Regions from separate parts of the Yersinia vastinensis genome, predicted to be linked through region 2. Evidence: riboswitches for the same ligand, from Rfam matches in the RefSeq annotation. Region 2 holds a riboswitch; the other holds the start of a gene.

Region 1 (10,446 bases), 1.5 Mb from region 2:
CTGAGTGCATCATTCAGGTTATTGAGCAAAATAAAGGTCATTACCAAACGACCTCCGGGGTTTAACATCATCAGCGCCCAGTCGATGAGATCAGTCAAATGGCCACCGCTGCCGCCGATAAAAATGGCGTCGGCTTTGTCTGCCAGTGGCAGTGGCGCGATGCCAGCAATAACGGCCACATTGTTGCATCCCAACCGTTGGCGGTTTTCAGCGATTAACTCAAGGGCTACCGGATTGCGCTCAATCGCTGTCACGTTGAGCTTGGGGAACCGTAGTGCTGCTTCCAGTGCCACACTGCCAGTACCCGCGCCCACATCAATCAGATGAGCCGCACCGGGTAACACCAATCGTTCCAGTGCCAGTGCTCGCACGACTTCTTTGGTCATGGGAACTTTTTGCCCACGTAAGAACAGTTCATCTCTCATTGAGGATCACCACCACATTCATGTCATAGCGGGTCGCTACCTGCTCGACTGGCAGGCGGTGAATTCGTTCGTCAGGTTGTGAGAGATTTTCACCAATAATCAAGGTACGAGACAGACCACGTTGATGTAGAGCATCAGCAATCGCACGTGGGCCGATAATGCCGTCGGTCACCATCGCCACTTTGTCGTGCTGAAAAATCCAGTCAAAATCAGGTTCTCGCCCATGACTGCTCGTAAGAAAAAGGTCGTTCATATCCAGCGAGACTTTGGCACACAGATATTGAATCGCGCTAATGCCGGGGACGATATGCAACTCCTCGGGACTGAAGTTTGCGGCCAGCAATTTGCCAATGCCAAATAGCAAAGGATCACCAGAGGCTAGCACCACAATGGCGCGATCTTTATGGCTATCTAGCCACTCCAATAACCCCAGTAAGTCAGCATCCAATAGGCGGCTCTGTTTAATATTGCCGCTAAATGTCGCCAGATGGCGTTTCCCCCCCACCAAGACCTCGGCCTGTTCAATAGCATGCCGGGCATTGGGGGTAAGATATTCGGTGCCTCCGGGGCCAATCCCCACAACAGTAATCATCGTAGAACCTCCACAATGTCACCCAGCGGGCGGTTACTCCCCAGAACCTGATTATCAAAAGAGAATAAAATAGCGTCACACTGCGGAGGATTAACGGAGAAACGCATCATCTCGGCAATACGTTCGCAGATGCGTTCTGCAATGCGCGAGTACACGCCTTCCCAGCCCTGATCGGCAATCAATTCCATTGCCGCCTCGGTGGTATTGCATTGATTCACTTCAAGTAACAGAGCATGTGGTGCACCCATCAGAGCCAGATGTGCCACTAATGTCTCCATACGACCGTCAGCAATGTGGCTGTGAGTGTGAAAGATACCGGCAGCCACTTTAACTAACTTGCCGGGGTGCCCTACCAACAGGACATGGCGAAAACCCAGCCGCACGGTTTCTTGCAGCATATAGCCGACGAAGTTACTCATCGTGACCACCCGTTGGCTATCAAGGCCCAAATGGTCACGTACAAAACGTTCACCATGGTTACCCGGCACCAGAATAACTCGGTCCTCACCGGCCGCGCGCTTCATCTCCAGCTCCAACGCCAATGAACGTTTCCAACTCTCTTCCGACATCGGCGTCACAATGCCAGTGGTACCGATGATGGAGATCCCCCCCAAGATTCCCAGTCGCCCGTTGTATGTTTTCTTTGCTCGCTCTTCGCCCTCTGGAGCAAAGATTTCAACCTCCGCCCCACGTAATGGACCGATAACTTCACGCACTGCGGCTTCGATAGTTTGGCGCGGAGTACGATTAATGGCACTGCTCCCCACCGGCAAGCCAATACCCTTGCGAGTGACGGTGCCCACCCCTTCGCCACCGCGTAAGGTGATATCAGTTTTATCCGTTAGGGTCACGCGGGCAAAAATCAACATGCCGTGGGTGGCATCAATATCATCACCGCCATCCTTAAGAATCGCCGCTGTGGCTTGTTGGCCCTCAATCAGTGGTTGCTCAACATTTAGGCACAGGGTGACACCGGATGGCGTAACAATCGAAATCTGGTCAATCACTTGTTGGCGTAACACCATCAGCGCAGCCACTTTAGCCGCAGCTGTAGCACAAGATCCGGTGGTATAGCCTTTACGGTATTGCTTGCCGTTATGCCAAATACTGTCTAATTGCTGGTTTTGTAGCGCAGCGTCATCACTGACCAGCTCCTCATTAACCAGATTGTCACTCATAATGCCCCCCTTAACTGATAGAGGATGGCGTTAATAATGGCGGCGGCCACATTGCTACCGCCTTTACGCCCCAGTGCCGCAATGCACGGCAAGTCACTCTCAAGTAGCGCGTCTTTAGATTCCGCCGCCCCAACAAAGCCGACGGGCACACCAATGACCGCCACCGGAGCTACCTGACGCTCCAGCAGACGGAACAAAGCCGTTGGCGCATTGCCAAACACAAACAGTTTTTCGCCCGGCTCCGCCAGTGCGACATCCACCGCTGCCATCGAACGGGTAATGCCCTGTATGGGCGCACTGTCCACCACCCGAGGGTCACTGATATAGCAGCGGCATTCGCAGCCCATCTGCGCTAATAGGGTTTTATTGATACCGGACATTGCCATGGTGGTGTCGGTGTACAAGGTGCAACCTCGGCTGATCCCGTCAGCAATGCGGGTCAGCACCTCTGGTGAAAAATGCAAAATATCCAACCAGTCAAAATCTGCCGTGGTATGGATAACCCGCTTGATCACCGCTTCGTGCATTTCACTGACAAAAACATAATCGGGCCGCTCATTGGCAATGATGTCGCCAATAATCGCAAAGCTGTTTTGCTCTATTTTTTGCGGGTTCTTTATATAGTTCATCAGGTTATCCTTAATTAAATGCCAACGAGCAGCAGATGGATCAGGGCAAACAGTAAAAGGGCGAGTAACGACGCCACCTTCATCAAATGGATGCTGCGCGGGATATCGTTCAGTGCGACGTCGCGCCGCTCATCGCCAATCCAAGGTTTTTCTACCCGCTCACCAAAGTATTCATTCGGGCCGCCAAGGCGTATCCCCAGCGCACCCGCCACCGTGGCCTCTGACCAAGCACAATTCGGACTGGAATGTTGATAACGGTCACGCCAGCCAATCCGCAGCGCCTGCCGATAATCGGCCCGAATAAGCCACGCTGCCGCACTCAATAGCAACCAGCTCAGTCGGGCGGGGATCCCATTCGCCAAATCATCCATGCGCGCCGATACATAGCCGATAGCCCGGTATTTCGGAGTTTTGTACCCCACCATCGAATCCAGGGTATTGATTGCCTTGTACGCCATCGCCAACGGCGCCCCCCCTAACATCAGAAAGAACAGCGGTGCAATCACGCCATCGACACTGTTCTCCGCTACCGTTTCGACTACCGCACGGGTAATTTGCGGTTTCTCCAATTGCGAGGTATCACGCCCAACAATCCATGACAGTTTTTCGCGACTTTGCGCCAATGACCCCTGTTGCAGCGCATCAAAAACCAAAAGTGCCGCGTCACTCAGACAGCGCCCGGCCAGCAAGGTGTAAATCATCCACACCTGCGCCAACCACCCAAGCCACGGATTAATCTCAGCCATCAGCCATAAAAACCCCCAACTGATAAGCCAAGTGATCCCCACCACCGCTATCCACAACACCGCCCCTCCCCACTTGAGCGCCCGCTCGCTAGGACACACTGCGCGAATAGCCCGTTGTAGCACGGTGATTAGGTTACCAATCCAGCGCACCGGATGTGGCCAGTGCGGCGGGTCACCGAGCCAACTATCAAGCAGAAACGCCACAAACCACGCGGCAAGAGTCATAACCGACTCCGCGCGGCATTTAGCCAGCCATTTAATAAACCGGGGCGCTGTGCGAAATGAATATGTAGATAACTGGCCTGCGTCTGTTGTACTTGATAGCCGCTGCTCCAGTGCTGAATCACCTCGCCATCACGCCACTTGCTGCTATCAAATACTGGCGTCAGCGGGCTGGTAAAATCGGAGTAATGGAATTCATGACCACGTAACATCTCGCCTTGCGCGGCCAATAAAGTGTCACGACGGGCCTGCGCCTGACAGTAGCCAAAGCGGGTTAAGCGTTTTCCCATTTGGCTTTCACCCGCCAAAATCCCTACCATCGAGTGGCGTTGTCCATTTTCATCCGTTAACCCCTCACCCAAATACATCAAGCCGCCACATTCGCCATACAATGGAATTTGCAGGCGATGGGCCTGTTGTAATGCCGTGTGCATGGCAGTATTGGCCGCAAGCTTTGCGGCGTGAATTTCTGGATAGCCGCCCCCCAGATAGATCATCTGGCATGTGGGTAATTGGCGGTCATGTAGAGGGCTGAAACGTTGAATGCGCACCCCGGCCTGCTCCAGCAGATCAAGATTATCGGGATAATAGAAATTGAAGGCTTCATCTTCGGCTAGCGCCAGTGTCAGGCCCTCAGCTAAAGCTTGAGGAGGTAGCTCCGGAGAAGTTCCCACAGGGAGTTCAGAGCGGGAAGTCAGTGACAGTAGCCGGTCCAGATCGATAAATTCTTCAACCTGCTGCGCGAGATGTTGCCAACGTGGTGCGCTATCGGGGTGTTTGCCCACTGACCCGCCGCGCTCTTGAGCCGGAATTAATCCTAAGTGGCGCGATGGCAATGCCACATCGTCCATCACCGGCAGACGGCCTAATACTGGAATACCGCAATAGTGTTCGATGGCATGGCGGATAAGTTGGTAGTGATTATCTGAATTGACGCGGTTAACAATAACGCCCGCAATGTGGAGGTTTGAATCAAATTGACAAAAACCCAGCACCGTGGCGGCAACCGAGGTTGATACGGCTTTACCGTCGACCAGTAAAATAACCGGGCAGCCAAGTTGTTTGGCCATGGCGGCGCTGCTGCAATAATCAGGGTCAGTGCCATAACCGTCATACAGGCCCATGACACCTTCAATCACCGCCACATCAGCATGCCGCACATGTTGGTTATACAATCCATTGAGTGTGGTGGGGGGCAGCATAAACGCATCAAGGTTGCGTGAAGTTACGCCACTGACCGCGGTATGCCAGCCGGTATCCAGATAGTCTGGCCCCACTTTAAACGGTTGCACCGACAATCCACGCGCCATCAGCGCTCGCAAAATACCCAGCGTCACGGTGGTTTTACCGCATCCGCTACCGGTTCCCGCGATGATAAATGCTTGTTTGTCTGAGCGCTGCATAAAAAATCCCGCCATTTCAAGCGGGATAAGCAGTGTCAAAAAGGTGCGCCTACACAACGTCACCGCTGCGCGCATCTGATGACAACCCGCTTCCCACCGAAGGAGTTGAATATCTTTTACTGAGTTGGCTGGTCTTCTGGCTTAGCGTCATCCTCCCCTGCACCTTCCCAATCCTGTGGATCAGTGGTTTCAGCAGGTTCGTCAGCATCACAGCAGCGGGGGCTGCGGGGGATTGTCACCCCCTTCCCAGTTATGCTTTAGTGCATAACATATCCATTTCAGTAACTACGTGAGTTTAGATTTTGTTATTTAATTTTATGTTGCTATAGAATTTATCTCTTTATTTACACAGTTGTAACGTCAACTAACTTATTAAGCTTGATGAATATTAATATACTCTTTTCCACAAATAAAAAATGGTTAATTTCATTTTTTTGTGACTATTTTATTGCGTAGTTATAGCAAAAAATTGCTACAAAAAAGAAAAATAATCATTAAAAAACAATAAATTACCATTGGTTTTTTCTTTAAAATTATAACAAAATATTGTCATTAATTATTTTAAGAACTTAATTACTAATTTGACTTTTAAATAAACAAACATGAATTAAAAACATGAGGAATTGATATTAATTCAATAACTGCTATTCCATTTCATTACGCTCAGAAGAAAGTGAGCGAAATACCTGTGGTGTCACATTATAGGCTTGGCGGAATACTTTGCAGAAATAGCTGGTTTGTGAAAAACCCAGGTTCTTGGCAATACTGGCAATGCTCCAATCGCTATGCTGTAACATCTCTCTCGCATTGGCCATTCGTTGCTGATTCACCCACGCATTAAAACCAATACCCTGATATTTTTTAAATAATTTGCTGAAGTAGTAGGGGCTGAGATAGACCTTGGCTGCCACATCCTCCAACCGCAACTCTTCTGACAGATGAGTATCAATATAGCGCAATGCTTTCTTCATTTTACTGTCATGAGGATGTACCGGACGAATTCTGCCGGGCTCTTTGCTGCCCATGTTGTCATTGATAACCACAAAATTAAGGTGCTTTTTCAGACAATTTTCAACAATCAACTTCAGCAAGTCCGCAGACGCGATCACTCGAGAGAAATCCATGATAGGGACATTATGAAATTCATCCATCAGTGCCGGATTCTGTTGCCAGTGATTATCAACATTCAGGATATCAATCAGATAAACATCCGTGTGCAGCCGCACCTGACCACATAAAACAAAGCCAACCAGATGACCGGCAATCACCAATGGGATAGAGAAATCTGTGAGTCCGGCGTGACAACGATAAATACAAGGTTCGTTGGATTTTGAGGCCTCAAGGCCACCACAGCGATCACTCATACGACATCGAAGATGATTCACCGGATCTTGGCGCATCAATTGACAAAACGGTGTGAAGTTGAATAGGTCGGAGATCTCCTCACCGTGAATATTCACAACCACCACCGCCAGCCCCGTTGCTTGAGCAAAATCCTGGGCGATTTTATTTATGAGCTCTGAGTTTAGAGAACTGGCAGAAATCATGATAAAACCTCTCAGTTAATTTTAATTTATTGTTATTAAATTTCGTTTATTACTATAAATCATCCCTGTAATGATAGATGTGTTACCGCATTGTTATATTTTCATTCCCATTAGCCATGGTGAAAAACCTATTTCCCTGTGAAGGTATACTCTCCGGTGAAATGAAAACAAATAACAACCCACCTTACCAGAGTCATAATCAACAGGGGATGATAATCCATGCATTAACCCGAACAGATCACGAAATTTCCTCACCTTAATACCCATTTGCAGTCCCAAGATGAGGAAGTCGTCATTCATTTTCAGGTTTAATTAATAGCTTCTTCATCATCTAACTTACAGGTATTGCACGGCAAATTTTTACCAATTAAGAAGCGATAAACTGCGGCACCCAGGCAAGCACCAATAATAGGCGCCACAATAGGAATGATGAAGTAAGGAATATCACGCCCACCGGTCATTGAAATTTTTCCCCAACCGGCAAAGAAGGTAAATAATTTAGGGCCAAAATCACGCGCCGGGTTCATGGCAAACCCCGTTAATGGGCCGGTTGCCGCCCCAATCACCGCAACCAGAATACCGATTAATAAAGGGCCTAATGCGCCACGCGGCACACCATTACCATCATCTGTAAGTGCCATAATCAGCCCCATCAGAATTGAGGTGATAATGATTTCAACAAACGCTGCCTGCCAAACACTGATGGCGGGGGATGGGAATGTACTGAAAATACTGGCTAATTGCAGACTTTCCAAACTGCCACGCACCATCTGATGGGCAGTTTCAAAATCAGTAAATAAGTTGTGATACAGCATGTAAGATAATGCTGCTCCACCAAAAGCACCGGCAATTTGTGCAATGCTATAAGGGATAACTTTACGGCCTGGGAAGCAGGCAAACAGCCATAAAGCAATGGTGATGGCTGGGTTGAGGTGAGCACCCGAAATTCCGGCGGTCAGGTAGACGGCCAGTGAAATCCCAAGCCCCCATACGATACAAATTTCCCACAGACCAAAACTGGCACCGGCCACTTTCATCGCAGCCAGACAACTAATACCAAAAAATAGAAACAGCCCGGTACCGAGGAATTCCGCAATACACTGAGCTTTTAGCGAGTCGTTCATAGGGTTACCCTGCTTGTAATTAATAGGTTATATGACTTTCTGTATCGAATGCACGGCCCATGACCTACCCACTATAAAGAGACGAAAAATGAAAGTGTTGTCGTGATCTGCCATTCACTAAACAAAAACTAGAGTTTCTATAACAAATTATTGCTATTACATCCTTAAAAAACAGCCACAATACCCGATGAATAAGCAAGTTAGCGGATAATTAAATAATGTGACTTTCTTGCCATTTATTCTTTCTATTATTGTTATCAAGCTCGCAGTTTCTCATTTAATGTGAACTAGCCCCTTCCTTATATTAATGCGCGCAATACCAAAGATAATATCGGCTGTCACGAGTTTAATTGTAATTTTGAATATACAATAACCAATTATTATCACCATGCAATCATAAAATAGACTTAAAAAATAATAAGTTAACATATTCGGTGACAATATTTTGTTATTTCATCACTAACCATTCTCGCCAGTAAATTCATTACAGCCATTCTTTTTCATTGCTTGTTTGTATATTCAATTCCAGCACGAACCTGACAACGCTATTTCTGAACATGACAATTCAAGCCAGAACAAGGCATCTGATATTCCGTCGAGGTATTTATGCAACAAGAAGCACTAGGAATGGTGGAAACCAAAGGGCTAACCGCTGCCATTGAGGCGGCTGACACCATGGTGAAATCAGCCAATGTGACGTTGGTGGGCTACGAAAAAATTGGCTCAGGTCTGGTCACCGTCATCGTCCGTGGCGATGTAGGGGCGGTTAAAGCGGCCACGGATGCAGGTGCCATTGCGGCTGCAAATGTGGGTGAAGTGAAATCAACTCATGTTATTCCGCGTCCGCACACTGATGTCGAGAAATTTTTACCTAAGGGAAATAACTAATGAAAAGCAATGACCTGGTCGACCAAATCATGGCGCAGGTGATAGCGAAAGTCAGCGAACACGCTCCGGCGTCTTCCTCACCCTCATTCGATAAACAACCATCCTATAAACAACGAGATACGGCTATGGCTGAGAAAACTTGCAGTTTAACGGAATTTGTTGGCACCGCGATCGGCGACACCGTCGGACTGGTCATCGCCAACGTCGATAGTGCCTTGCTAGATGCAATGAAGTTGGAAAAACGCTATCGCTCCATTGGCATCTTGGGCGCACGTACCGGTGCTGGCCCACACATTATGGCGGCAGATGAAGCAGTAAAAGCCACCAATACCGAAGTGGTCAGCATTGAGTTACCGCGCGATACCAAAGGCGGCGCAGGCCACGGTTCGCTGATTATCTTCGGTGGTGACGATGTTTCTGATGTGAAACGTGCTGTCGAAGTCGCACTGAAAGAGCTAGACCGGACATTCGGTGACGTTTACGCCAATGAAGCTGGCCACATTGAATTGCAGTACAGCGCCCGTGCGAGCCATGCACTGGAAAAAGCCTTCGGCGCGCCACTGGGTCGCTCTTGCGGTGTGATTGTCGGCGCACCGGCGTCTATTGGTGTTCTGATGGCTGATACCGCCGTCAAATCTGCCAATGTTGACGTAGTGGCCTACAGCTCTCCGGCTCAAGGGACAAGCTTTAGTAACGAAGTGATTCTGGTTATCTCCGGCGATTCTGGCGCAGTTCGTCAGGCAGTGATTTCTGCCCGTGAGATCGGCAAAACGGTATTGGCGACCTTGGGTGCTGAACCAAAAAATGACCGCCCTTCTTATATCTGACGCCACAGTGAGGCTGTTTCATGAAATCGAAAAGATTTGAAGCGTTGGCGAAACGCCCGGTTAATCAGGACGGCTTTGTCAAAGAGTGGATCGAAGAAGGCTTTATTGCCATGGAAAGCCCGAATGATCCGAAACCTTCCATCAAGATTGTAAATGGTGTGGTGACTGAGTTAGACGGTAAACCACAGAGCAGTTTCGACCTGATCGACCACTTTATCGCCCGCTACGGTATTAATCTGACACATGCGGAAGAAGTGATGAAGATGGACTCCATCAAGTTGGCCAATATGCTGTGTGACCCAAATGTGTCACGCCGCACCATTGTGCCGCTGACGACAGCCATGACACCGGCCAAAATCGTCGAGGTGGTCTCCCACATGAACGTGGTGGAAATGATGATGTCGATGCAGAAAATGCGCGCTCGTCGTACCCCATCACAACAAGCTCACGTCACCAACGTGAAAGATAACCCGGTGCAGATTGCCGCAGACGCTGCCGAAGGGGCTTTCCGTGGTTTCGATGAACAAGAAACCACCGTGGCCGTAGCCCGTTACGCGCCCTTTAATGCTATCGCGCTATTGGTTGGCTCGCAGGTGGGGCGTCCTGGCGTATTAACACAGTGCTCTCTGGAAGAAGCTACCGAGCTGAAATTGGGGATGCTCGGCCACACCTGTTACGCCGAAACCATTTCGGTTTATGGGACTGAGCCGGTGTTCACCGACGGTGATGACACCCCATGGTCAAAAGGTTTCCTCGCCTCATCCTATGCATCACGTGGTCTGAAAATGCGCTTTACCTCCGGCTCTGGTTCTGAGGTCCAAATGGGCTACGCCGAAGGCAAATCCATGCTGTATCTGGAAGCTCG
Region 2 (10,446 bases):
TTCTGCGAGTAACGTCAATCACTTCACGTATTAAGTGAAATGCCTTCCTCCTCGCTGAAAGTGCTTTACAACCCGAAGGCCTTCTTCACACACGCGGCATGGCTGCATCAGGCTTGCGCCCATTGTGCAATATTCCCCACTGCTGCCTCCCGTAGGAGTCTGGACCGTGTCTCAGTTCCAGTGTGGCTGGTCATCCTCTCAGACCAGCTAGGGATCGTCGCCTAGGTGAGCCATTACCTCACCTACTAGCTAATCCCATCTGGGCACATCCGATGGCGTGAGGCCCGAAGGTCCCCCACTTTGCTCTTTCGAGGTCATGCGGTATTAGCTACCGTTTCCAGTAGTTATCCCCCTCCATCAGGCAGTTTCCCAGACATTACTCACCCGTCCGCCGCTCGCCGGCAAAGTAGCAAGCTACTTTCCGCTGCCGCTCGACTTGCATGTGTTAGGCCTGCCGCCAGCGTTCAATCTGAGCCATGATCAAACTCTTCAATTTAAGATTTGTTTGATTTGCTACCGAGGTAGCGATGCTCAAAGATTACTTTCTGCAAATATGCATTCGAACCGAAGTTCAAATGTTTACTGCTTTGGTCACTCTTCAAGACTTTGATATTTCTTCTGCCTGCCGAAACAGGCTTCGATATCGTCTTGCGAGTGCCCACACAGATTGTCTGATAAATTGTTAAAGAGCGTTCGTTACCTGTTTGCCTTGCGGCGAATCTTACGGTAACGCGGGAGGCAGATAATACGCTTTCCCGCTGAAGAGTCAAGGTTTTCTTTTGTTTCTTTCGAAGTCAAAATCATTCTTTTCTCTTCCTGACCCGGCGAAGTGTGTTTCGTTGTTCCCGGTCAGTGGAGGCGCATTATAGGGAGTTCCTGACAGCCTGCAACCCCTAATTTAAAAAAACTTTTCAACCGCTGAATCTTTAGTCAAAACGCTGCTAAATTGGCAGTTTTTCCAGTGTTGGGAAGCCATAACCCTGTAAAACGGGTAATAAAGCATCAGTGTCCGCATTCAAAGCCATGCAATACGCAATATTTTCATCCGAAGAAGAAACAACATTTTCCTGAGAAGAAATAAGCCAAGCGGTACGCCGCGCAATTGCAGCACCAGAATCAACCATCCGCGTTCCTTCCGGTAGCACTTGCGCTAATTCTTCTTCGAGCAGAGGGAAATGAGTGCAACCCAAGACAATGGTATCGGGGGGTTCACGCATCATTAACCATGGATGAAGGATTTTCTTTAATGCCTCTGCGGGAACCACACCGCCATGCAACTTAGTTTCTGCCAGTTCCACCAGCTCGGAGGAACCCAGTAACTCAATTTTGCAATCAGTGGCAAATCGCTCAATCAAATCCAAGGTATAAGAAGCATGAACTGTGCCGCGAGTCGCCAATAAGCCAACAACGCCATTACGGGTTAACCGCACTGCAGGTTTGATAGCAGGTACAACACCGACGACCGGGAAGGCAAAACGTTCACGTAAAGCAGTAAGACAGACCGTGCTGGCGGTGTTACAGGCGATGACCACTATTGCTAATGGATGACGCTGTTGTACCGCAGTGACAATTTCCAGCACGCGTTCAACAATAAACTCGCCTGATTTCTCCCCATAAGGGAAAGCGACGTTGTCGAAAGCATATATATAGTGGAGATCCGGCAACAATTGCCGAATCTCTTGATAGACAGATAGCCCGCCAACACCTGAATCAAAAATCAGCGCTGTCGGGCGAGGAGAAGAATCAGCCTTAGAAGTTATAACTTCCTGTGAGGTAATACTCTCGTCCAGCGGTTTTATAGCCATAAGCCGTTTCGTATTCTTTATCGAACAGGTTAGCAATTCTACCACGAACTGTTAGATGAGCAGTAACCGGATAAGCAGCAGAAACGTCAACAGTGCTGTAACTCGATAATTCACGCTGAGTCGAGTTATACATCGAGGTGCTATTATCATAGCGTTTGCTGTAATACTGATAAGAAACATCCATATCAACATTGAACATCGTCCAATCCAACTGGTACTTAGCCTGATGTTTCGAACGGCGAGCTAACACTTCATTATTCAGATCATTACGTGGGTCAATGTATTGCAATGTCACCTGGTGGTTAAATATGCCGGTATCAAAGTTTCCCGTCCATTCAACACCTTTTATGGTTGCAGAGTTCACATTGTAGTATTGACCTCTATACGTCACCGAGTCATAAGTGTAATCAATCAGGTTTTCAATTTTGTTGTGGTATGCAGATAAACGCCAGTCAATAGGCCCTGTCAGCCCTTCAAGGCCAGCTTCCCATTGGCGGGACTCCTCAGGTTTCAGATCACTATTTGATAAGATATCGAAGCGCTGCGAACCATATTGCTGACCCAATGACGGCGCCAAGAAGCCGGTGCCGTAAGATAAAGTCACACGGTAATCAGGAACAAACTCCCAACCCGCAGCGGTTTGCCAAGTTTCATGCCAGCCAAACTGCTCATCTTTATCTTCACGGCCAGAAGCTTCTAATGTCACATTACCGATTTTCTGCTGCCCACTTAGATATAAACCGGTGTTATCTCTTTTATAGGTATCAGAGATGATTTGGCTTGATGAAGTTAAACGCTGTTGCTGCCAGTCTACACCCGCGCTCAGCGTCGCACTTTCAAAGCTGTAGGTATTACCCCACTGCACATTGCGCTGATCCATATTGTCCAGCGTGGTTGCCACCCCATAGCGGCCATACTGGCTACTGAAGTTATAATCTTTATATTTCTGATAGCTCCCGATTAATTGGGAAGAATAGGCACCCGAGACATAGCGTAGCCCGGCATCATAAGTATGGTTATAAAGCCGTTCGACATCGCCACTGTATGCCGGAGAAGAGAGGCTACCCACATCGTAATCTGTGTTATTGGTATAACCATATCCCCTGACGAAGCCAGATATCTCTTGGTTGAATTGGTGCTCCAGACCCGCCCAGAAATTTTTATTACGGAAACCGTCGCGATCACTGTCGATTGGGTTAGGTGAGTTGGGTCTGATGTTATAGCCGTTCGTGGTTTGATATCCACCCGCCAGCGTTGCCAAAGTATCACCAAAACGTTGGCGAACACTGCCATCATATTGTTGGTAACCTTTAGAACCGACCCCGGCATTAATCTGCGCGCCTTCCTGATCAGATTGAGTAATCACGTTGATAACACCGCCAATCGCCCCAGAGCCATAGACGGCAGAGCGTGGTCCGCGGATATATTCCACACGTTGTACCAGAGATATTGGTATCTGATTAAAATCGACACTGTTGACAATCCCCGTGCGCGCAAGAGGAATGCCGTCAATTAATACCAGAACATGTCGGGCTTCAGTACCACGGATGTACATGGAAGAACCCTGACCTAACCCCCCAGTTTGCGAAATATCCACGCCTGGTAACCGGCGCATAACTTCATTGAGGCTTTTTGCTTGCCAACGCTCGATATCATCGCGAGTAACGACATCAGTAGGAGCCAAGACAGTGGAGACGGGTTGTTTGAAACGGCTGGCGGTGACAACCATTTCATCTTTATTACCTGTTGTGGTGTTGCCCTGCGCCCATCCAGAAAATGCCGTCACAGAAAGGGTTGTGAGCAGCGTATATTTTTTAATTGTCATGAAAAAGCATCCAAACTCAAATAGCGGATGCCGCAGTGCCATGGCCGGTAGTACGCGACGACCACGAATATTGCGACGTATACCGGCAGGTCTTCGGGCTTGGGATCTCTGATACTAAATTTAATAACCACAATAAATCATACTGAGGTGAATAAATGGCATGAAACAGAGCGGGCGATGACTTCCCATCCTTGCGGACAGTGTCTGGATGAAACCTATCGCCGTGACTTCCCCTTACCGCTGCGCGTCAGCTCCGGATTTACACCGGATTCCCTTTTAACTCTTAGGTGTTTAAGTAACAGCATGAGGCCGGACCGCAATGCTACGATCAAGTAAAATGGATGTCTAGACTTCTACTCATATCACGAGAGATATAACCAATAAATTTCATGGCGCAAGAAGAGGTTAAATACGACAAAACTGGACATCACTTCCACTTTCCCTACAATCCGCAGGAATAAACCTCTTTTATATTGTCCAGACGAGAAGAAACATGACTCCCGACATCCTGCCGACTGACGGCTATGACCACCAACTGGCGGAAAAATCTGCCCGCCTTCAGGCGATGATGTCGCCGTTTCAGGCACCCGCTCCAGAAATATTCCGTTCTCCTGCTGAACATTACCGCATGAGAGCTGAGTTTCGCGTTTGGCACGATGAAGACGACTTGTACCACATCATGTTTGACCAACAGACCAAGCAGCGCATCCGAGTTGAACAATTTCCGGTCGCCAGTCTGTTAATTAATCGATTGATGAGTGTGCTGATGACCGCCATCAGGGCCGAGCCAATTTTGCGGCGTAAGTTATTCCAAATTGATTATTTGTCTACTTTGAGTGGCAAGTTAATAGCTTCTTTGTTGTATCACCGCCCATTAGATGAAGAATGGCAACAGAAAGCGCTGGAGCTACGTGACCAGCTACGCGAGCAAGGTTTTGATCTGCAATTGATTGGACGAGCAGCGAAAACGAAAATCATGTTGGACCACGACTTTATTGACGAAGTCTTGCCTGTCGCTGGGCGCGAGATGATTTATCGTCAAGTTGAGAACAGTTTCACCCAACCGAATGCTGCGGTGAATATTCATATGTTGGAATGGGCCATTGATGTCACCCAACACGCCAGTGGTGATTTGCTGGAGCTGTACTGCGGCAATGGTAATTTCTCACTGGCGTTGGCGCGTAACTTCAATCGCGTGCTGGCAACAGAGATTGCCAAACCATCAGTGGCTGCCGCGCAATATAATATTGCCGCAAACAACATTGATAATGTGCAAATTATCCGTATGTCTGCAGAAGAGTTTACTCAGGCAATGCAAGGTGTGCGTGAATTTAATCGCCTGAAGGGCATTGATTTAAGCAGCTATAATTGCGAAACCATTTTTGTTGACCCGCCACGCAGTGGGCTAGATGATGAAACCGTCAAGCTGGTACAGGCTTACCCGCGTATCCTTTACATCTCTTGTAACCCGGAGACGCTGTGCGCCAATCTCGAACAGCTTAAGCATACTCATAAAATCAGTCGATTAGCGCTATTTGATCAATTCCCCTATACCCATCATATGGAGTGCGGGGTTCTACTGGAAAAACGCGGCTAACGAAAAACACAATTGATAGACAGACAAAAGGGCAACACAATGTTGCCCTTTCTCTATTTATTCCCGACAGCCTGACCGCTATTGCGGCTGCTGGTTATCATCGGTGTCGGTATCTGCTTCAGTCTGAGCCGACGACTTTCGTGTTTTCAGCTTGAATAAGATCCAGAACACCAACACCACACTCAGAATCGAAGGGACAAAATTAGAGCCAATCGACGGATGCTCAACTCGCACAATCGCGCTATACAATAAAATACCAAGTAAGAAACACGCGGAAGCCAACACTGGCAAACCTTGTGGCATAGCAAAATTAAGGTAGCGCTGGTGCAAACAATACACTGCCAAGATAAGCGTCAGTAGCGGAAAGACCGAAAAAGACACAAACGCGCTGAATACCGCGTTAAATGAACCATTTATTGCCAAACCTGTAATTAGTGCCAGCAGCAGGGTACCGGTTTCACGGTTGGTTTGTTTTTCACGGTGAAATTGTTCCATCATTTTCCTTACTTTTATTAAGCGCGGGACACTGCAAGCCTTTCCTGCTCACGACGATACCAATAATAAGCGCCCTTGGAGATCATCCGCAGCTGTAAGACCAAACGTTCTTCTAACTGTCGCCGCTGTTCAATATCTACGTCCAGCACTTCCGCACCTGCACTGAAGACAATTGTGACCATGGCCTCAGCTTGGGCTTCGGTGAAACTGCGCGGCATGTGATTTTCCAGCTCAAGATAATCGGCCAGCTCGGCAATAAAATGCTGAATTTCGCGCGCGACGGCGGCACGGAATGCCGCGGAAGTCCCGGAGCGCTCCCGCAATAATAAGCGGAATGCATTAGGGTTATTGCCGATGAATTCCATAAATGTAGAAACAGACGTGCGGATAACACTGCCGCCCTTGGCAATCCGCTGACGCGCCTGACGCATAAGTTGGCGCAACATCAGGCCGCTTTCATCGACCATGGTCAGGCCAAGTTCGTCTACATCACGGAAATGCCGGTAAAAAGAAGTCGGTGCGATACCAGCTTCACGGGAGACCTCCCGCAAACTCAGGCTCGCAAAACTCCGTTCAGCACTCAGTTGACTGAACGCCGCTTCGATAAGGGAACGACGAGTCCGCTCTTTTTGTTGTGCTCTGACGCCCATAATCGTACCCAAGGGATATCCAAATTCTCAATCTAAGACATATAGTCAGCAATATACCAAACTTTATAGTAACAGCTGTTATACAAACGTATCATCCCAATACGGAATTGCTGCTTTACAGCACACATCCCGATGATTTACCCATTGTTTATTGGGTTATACGCGGGATGATGTTAATGTAGCGTTGTAATTTTGTATAATAATAGGTCTCTCCTACATGCAACAGCACTTCCATTTTGATGCCATTGTTATTGGCTCGGGTCCTGGCGGTGAAGGTGCCGCTATGGGGTTGGTCAAGCAAGGCGCCCGAGTTGCCGTTATAGAACGGTACAACAATGTGGGCGGTGGATGTACCCATTGGGGCACTATCCCTTCCAAAGCTTTGCGCCACGCCGTTAGCCGTATTATCGAATTCAACCAAAATCCACTCTATAGCGACAATGCCAGAACCATCAGCTCTTCTTTTGCTGATATCTTAAACCATGCGGATCGCGTTATTAACCAGCAGACCCGTATGCGTCAAGGCTTTTATGATCGCAATCACTGTCAGATGTTTTCAGGTGATGCTAGTTTCATTGATGCCAATACTATCAATGTGCGTTATGCCGATGGCACTTCAGATCAATTGACGGCTGACAATATTGTCATTGCGACGGGCTCCCGCCCCTATCGCCCTGCAAACGTCGATTTTACCCATGAGCGTATTTACGACAGTGATACCATTTTACAGCTCAGTCATGAACCACAGCACGTCATTATCTATGGTGCCGGAGTTATTGGCTGCGAATATGCTTCAATCTTCCGTGGGTTGAGTGTCAAAGTTGATTTGATCAACACCCGCGACCGGCTGCTGGCTTTCCTTGATCAGGAAATGTCAGATGCCCTCTCTTACCACTTCTGGAATAACGGCGTGGTGATCCGCCACAACGAAGAGTTTGAGCAGATTGAGGGGACCGTGGATGGGGTTATCGTCCACCTGAAATCAGGCAAAAAAGTCAAAGCTGATTGTTTGCTGTATGCCAATGGCCGTACCGGTAATACCAGTGGTTTAGGGCTGGAAAACATTGGGCTGGAAGCTGATAGCCGTGGTCTGTTGAAGGTCAACAGCATGTATCAGACAGCGCTGCCTCATGTGTATGCGGTCGGGGATGTGATTGGTTATCCGAGTCTGGCCTCAGCGGCTTATGATCAGGGGCGAATTGCCGCGCAAGCGATGATCAAAGGTGAAGCACAGGTTCACCTGATCGAAGATATTCCCACCGGCATTTACACCATCCCAGAAATCAGCTCTGTGGGTAAAACTGAGCAAGATTTGACTGCGATGAAAGTCCCTTACGAAGTGGGGCGGGCGCAATTTAAGCACCTCGCCCGCGCACAAATCGTCGGGATGAACACAGGTAGCTTAAAAATCCTGTTCCATCGGGAAACCAAGCAAATTTTGGGAATCCATTGCTTTGGTGAACGTGCGGCTGAAATTATCCACATCGGTCAGGCCATCATGGAGCAGAAAGGAGAAGGCAATACTATCGAATATTTCGTTAATACAACCTTCAACTATCCAACCATGGCTGAAGCCTATCGCGTGGCAGCACTCAATGGTTTAAACCGCCTGTTCTGACTTTTCGTTTATCACTTCTGGGCTCATACGTGGTTGCATGTGCTCACGTATTGCCTCGGCAAGTTGCTCATAGCGGCCACGCAATGGGGAACCGGGGCGATACACCAACGCAATGGTGCGTTTGGGGACGGGTTTATAGCATTCGAGATAACATACGCCGTCACGATTTCTTTCATTTGGCACGGCCAGTGAAGGCAAGAGCGTAATGCCGCTACCCGCAGCGACCATGTTGCGCAGTGTTTCCAAACTGGTAGCACGGAAATGCGTATCTTCTTCGGCTCCCGCTTGGAAGCAAAAGCCCATCGCTTGATCACGTAAGCAGTGACCATCTTCTAGCATCAGCAATTTCTCACCTGCCAGTTCATGCATTTGAACTTTTTCACGTGAAGCCCACGGATGGTCGCTATAAATCGCCAATTGCATCGGCTCATCAAAAAGTGGGACTTCAATAAACGCTTCGGTTTCTTTGACCAACGCCAGAATCGCACAATCCAATTTGCCGCTATCCAATTGAGCCAAAAGATTTTGGGTCTGCGCTTCATGCAGGTACATTTCCAGTTTTGGGAATGTCTGATGCAACATCGGAATGATTTGTGGCAATAAATAAGGCCCAACAGTAGGAATAAGCCCAATATGTAACGGGCCAGACATACTTTCACCCTGCAAACTGGCCATCTCTTTGAGAACTTTGACTTCTCGCAATACTGTTCTGGCCTGCTCCACTAGCAATAACCCAGCCTGTGTAAACAGCACTTTACGGCTGGTGCGCTCCAACAACATCACGCCCAACTCATCTTCCAACTTACGAATCTGGCCACTTAACGTGGGTTGACTGACATGACAAGAGTCGGCGGCCCGCCTGAAATGCCTGAATTCAGCCAGCGCCACTAGGTATTCCAAATCACGAATATTCATCGGTGCTCCGCTTTATGATAGCCATTGACGATAGATAAGATAGCAACCAGTGATTAGAACTATCAAGTGATAAAATGAATAATGTGTCCCAACGAAAAGATACCTAGAAAAATTAAAATATTTCATTTTTTTATTAAGGAGTTACACATGTTTACTAGCCAAGAAGGTAAAAAAATTCCACAGGTGACTTTCCATACCCGTCAGGGTGACCAGTGGATTGATGTGACCACCGACGAGCTATTCAATAACAAAACCGTCATCGTATTTTCACTGCCGGGCGCGTTTACCCCGACATGTTCTTCAAGCCACCTGCCACGTTATAACGAATTAGCCAGTGTATTTAAACAACACGGTGTTGATAGCATTTTGTGTGTATCCGTCAATGACACCTTTGTCATGAATGCCTGGAAAGCTGATCAGAATGCCGAAAATATTACGTTCATTCCCGATGGTAACGGCGAATTTACCCAAGGCATGAATATGCTGGTTGAAAAGACCGATGTGGGCTTTGGGCCACGTTCATGGCGTTATTCCATGCTGGTGCGTAACGGCGTGGTAGAAAAAATGTTTGTCGAGCCAAACAAACCGGGCGACCCGTTTGAAGTGTCTGACGCCGACACCATGCTGAAGTATCTGGCTCCTGATTTTAAAGTCCAAGAGTCTGTTTCTGTCTTTACTAAACCGGGCTGCCCATTCTGCGCCAAAGCAAAACAAATGCTGCAAGAACGCGGTATTCAGTATGAAGAAATCGTACTGGGCAAAGATGCAACGACCGTTAGCCTGCGTGCTGTGACTGGCCGAGGGACAGTACCACAAGTGTTTATTGGTGGTCGTCATATCGGTGGCAGTGATGATTTAGAGAATTATCTGTCTGCTTAATGCCATGAAAAATATGTACATCAATAAAAATGAAGATCGTATGAAGTAACTTGGTAGGCTTCGGCCTACCCTTTTTTTCTGTTAGGAGCAGACATGAAAACCTTAAACGTTGATGTCGCCGTTATTGGCGGCGGTACTGCCGGGCTTGGCGCTTATCGCGCAGCCAAACTGTCGACCCCGAACGTGGTGATGATCGAAGGTGGTGAATACGGTACTACCTGTGCACGTGTCGGTTGCATGCCATCCAAACTGCTGATTGCGGCGGCTGAAGCTGTGCATCAGATTGAAAAAGCACCCGGATTTGGAATCCACCCACAAGGCGAGATTCTAATTAATGGTCGTGAAGTTATGGATCGCGTAAAACGTGAGCGTGACCGTTTTGTCGGTTTTGTTTTGGAAGGCGTAGAGAGTATTCCAGCAACGGATAAAATTCAGGGTTATGCACGTTTTATTGATGACAACACTCTTCAAGTTGATGATCATACTAGAATTATTGCACAACGCATCGTAATTGCCACAGGCTCTCGTCCAACTTGGCCTGCGCCTTGGAATGCTCTGGGTGACCGGCTGATTGTTAACGATGATGTTTTTAACTGGGATGATTTACCAGAATCAGTCGCGGTATTTGGCCCTGGCGTTATCGGGCTAGAACTTGGTCAGGC

What was found. A riboswitch is a leader RNA that binds a small molecule or an ion and turns the genes downstream of it on or off. The one in region 2 is predicted to bind cobalamin.
Region 1: linked by a shared signal. The riboswitch ahead of ACIOG0_RS14250 (cobyrinate a,c-diamide synthase) and the one ahead of btuB (TonB-dependent vitamin B12 receptor BtuB) in region 2 are both predicted to bind cobalamin.

The regions. Positions count from the first base shown of each region.
Region 1 covers NZ_CP173260.1:3,047,570-3,058,015, forward strand. The annotation lists gene ACIOG0_RS14225 (decarboxylating cobalt-precorrin-6B (C(15))-methyltransferase) at 1-425, opposite strand, end outside; gene ACIOG0_RS14230 (cobalt-precorrin-7 (C(5))-methyltransferase) at 415-1,017, opposite strand; gene cbiD (cobalt-precorrin-5B (C(1))-methyltransferase CbiD) at 1,014-2,195, opposite strand; gene ACIOG0_RS14240 (cobalt-precorrin-8 methylmutase) at 2,192-2,824, opposite strand; gene cbiB (adenosylcobinamide-phosphate synthase CbiB) at 2,839-3,795, opposite strand; gene ACIOG0_RS14250 (cobyrinate a,c-diamide synthase) at 3,792-5,195, opposite strand; cobalamin riboswitch at 5,304-5,499, opposite strand; gene ACIOG0_RS14255 (transcriptional regulator PocR) at 5,840-6,742, opposite strand; gene pduF (propanediol diffusion facilitator PduF) at 7,051-7,866, opposite strand; gene pduA (propanediol utilization microcompartment protein PduA) at 8,473-8,754, shown strand; gene pduB (propanediol utilization microcompartment protein PduB) at 8,754-9,581, shown strand; gene pduC (propanediol dehydratase large subunit PduC) at 9,602-10,446, shown strand, end outside.
Region 2 covers NZ_CP173260.1:4,556,369-4,566,814, forward strand. The annotation lists rRNA gene ACIOG0_RS21110 (16S ribosomal RNA) at 1-496, opposite strand, end outside; gene murI (glutamate racemase) at 942-1,805, opposite strand; gene btuB (TonB-dependent vitamin B12 receptor BtuB) at 1,750-3,630, opposite strand; cobalamin riboswitch at 3,697-3,959, opposite strand; gene trmA (tRNA (uridine(54)-C5)-methyltransferase TrmA) at 4,124-5,227, shown strand; gene ACIOG0_RS21130 (YijD family membrane protein) at 5,306-5,722, opposite strand; gene fabR (HTH-type transcriptional repressor FabR) at 5,740-6,372, opposite strand; gene sthA (Si-specific NAD(P)(+) transhydrogenase) at 6,590-7,990, shown strand; gene oxyR (DNA-binding transcriptional regulator OxyR) at 7,973-8,905, opposite strand; gene ACIOG0_RS21150 (glutathione peroxidase) at 9,053-9,784, shown strand; gene ACIOG0_RS21155 (dihydrolipoyl dehydrogenase) at 9,878-10,446, shown strand, end outside.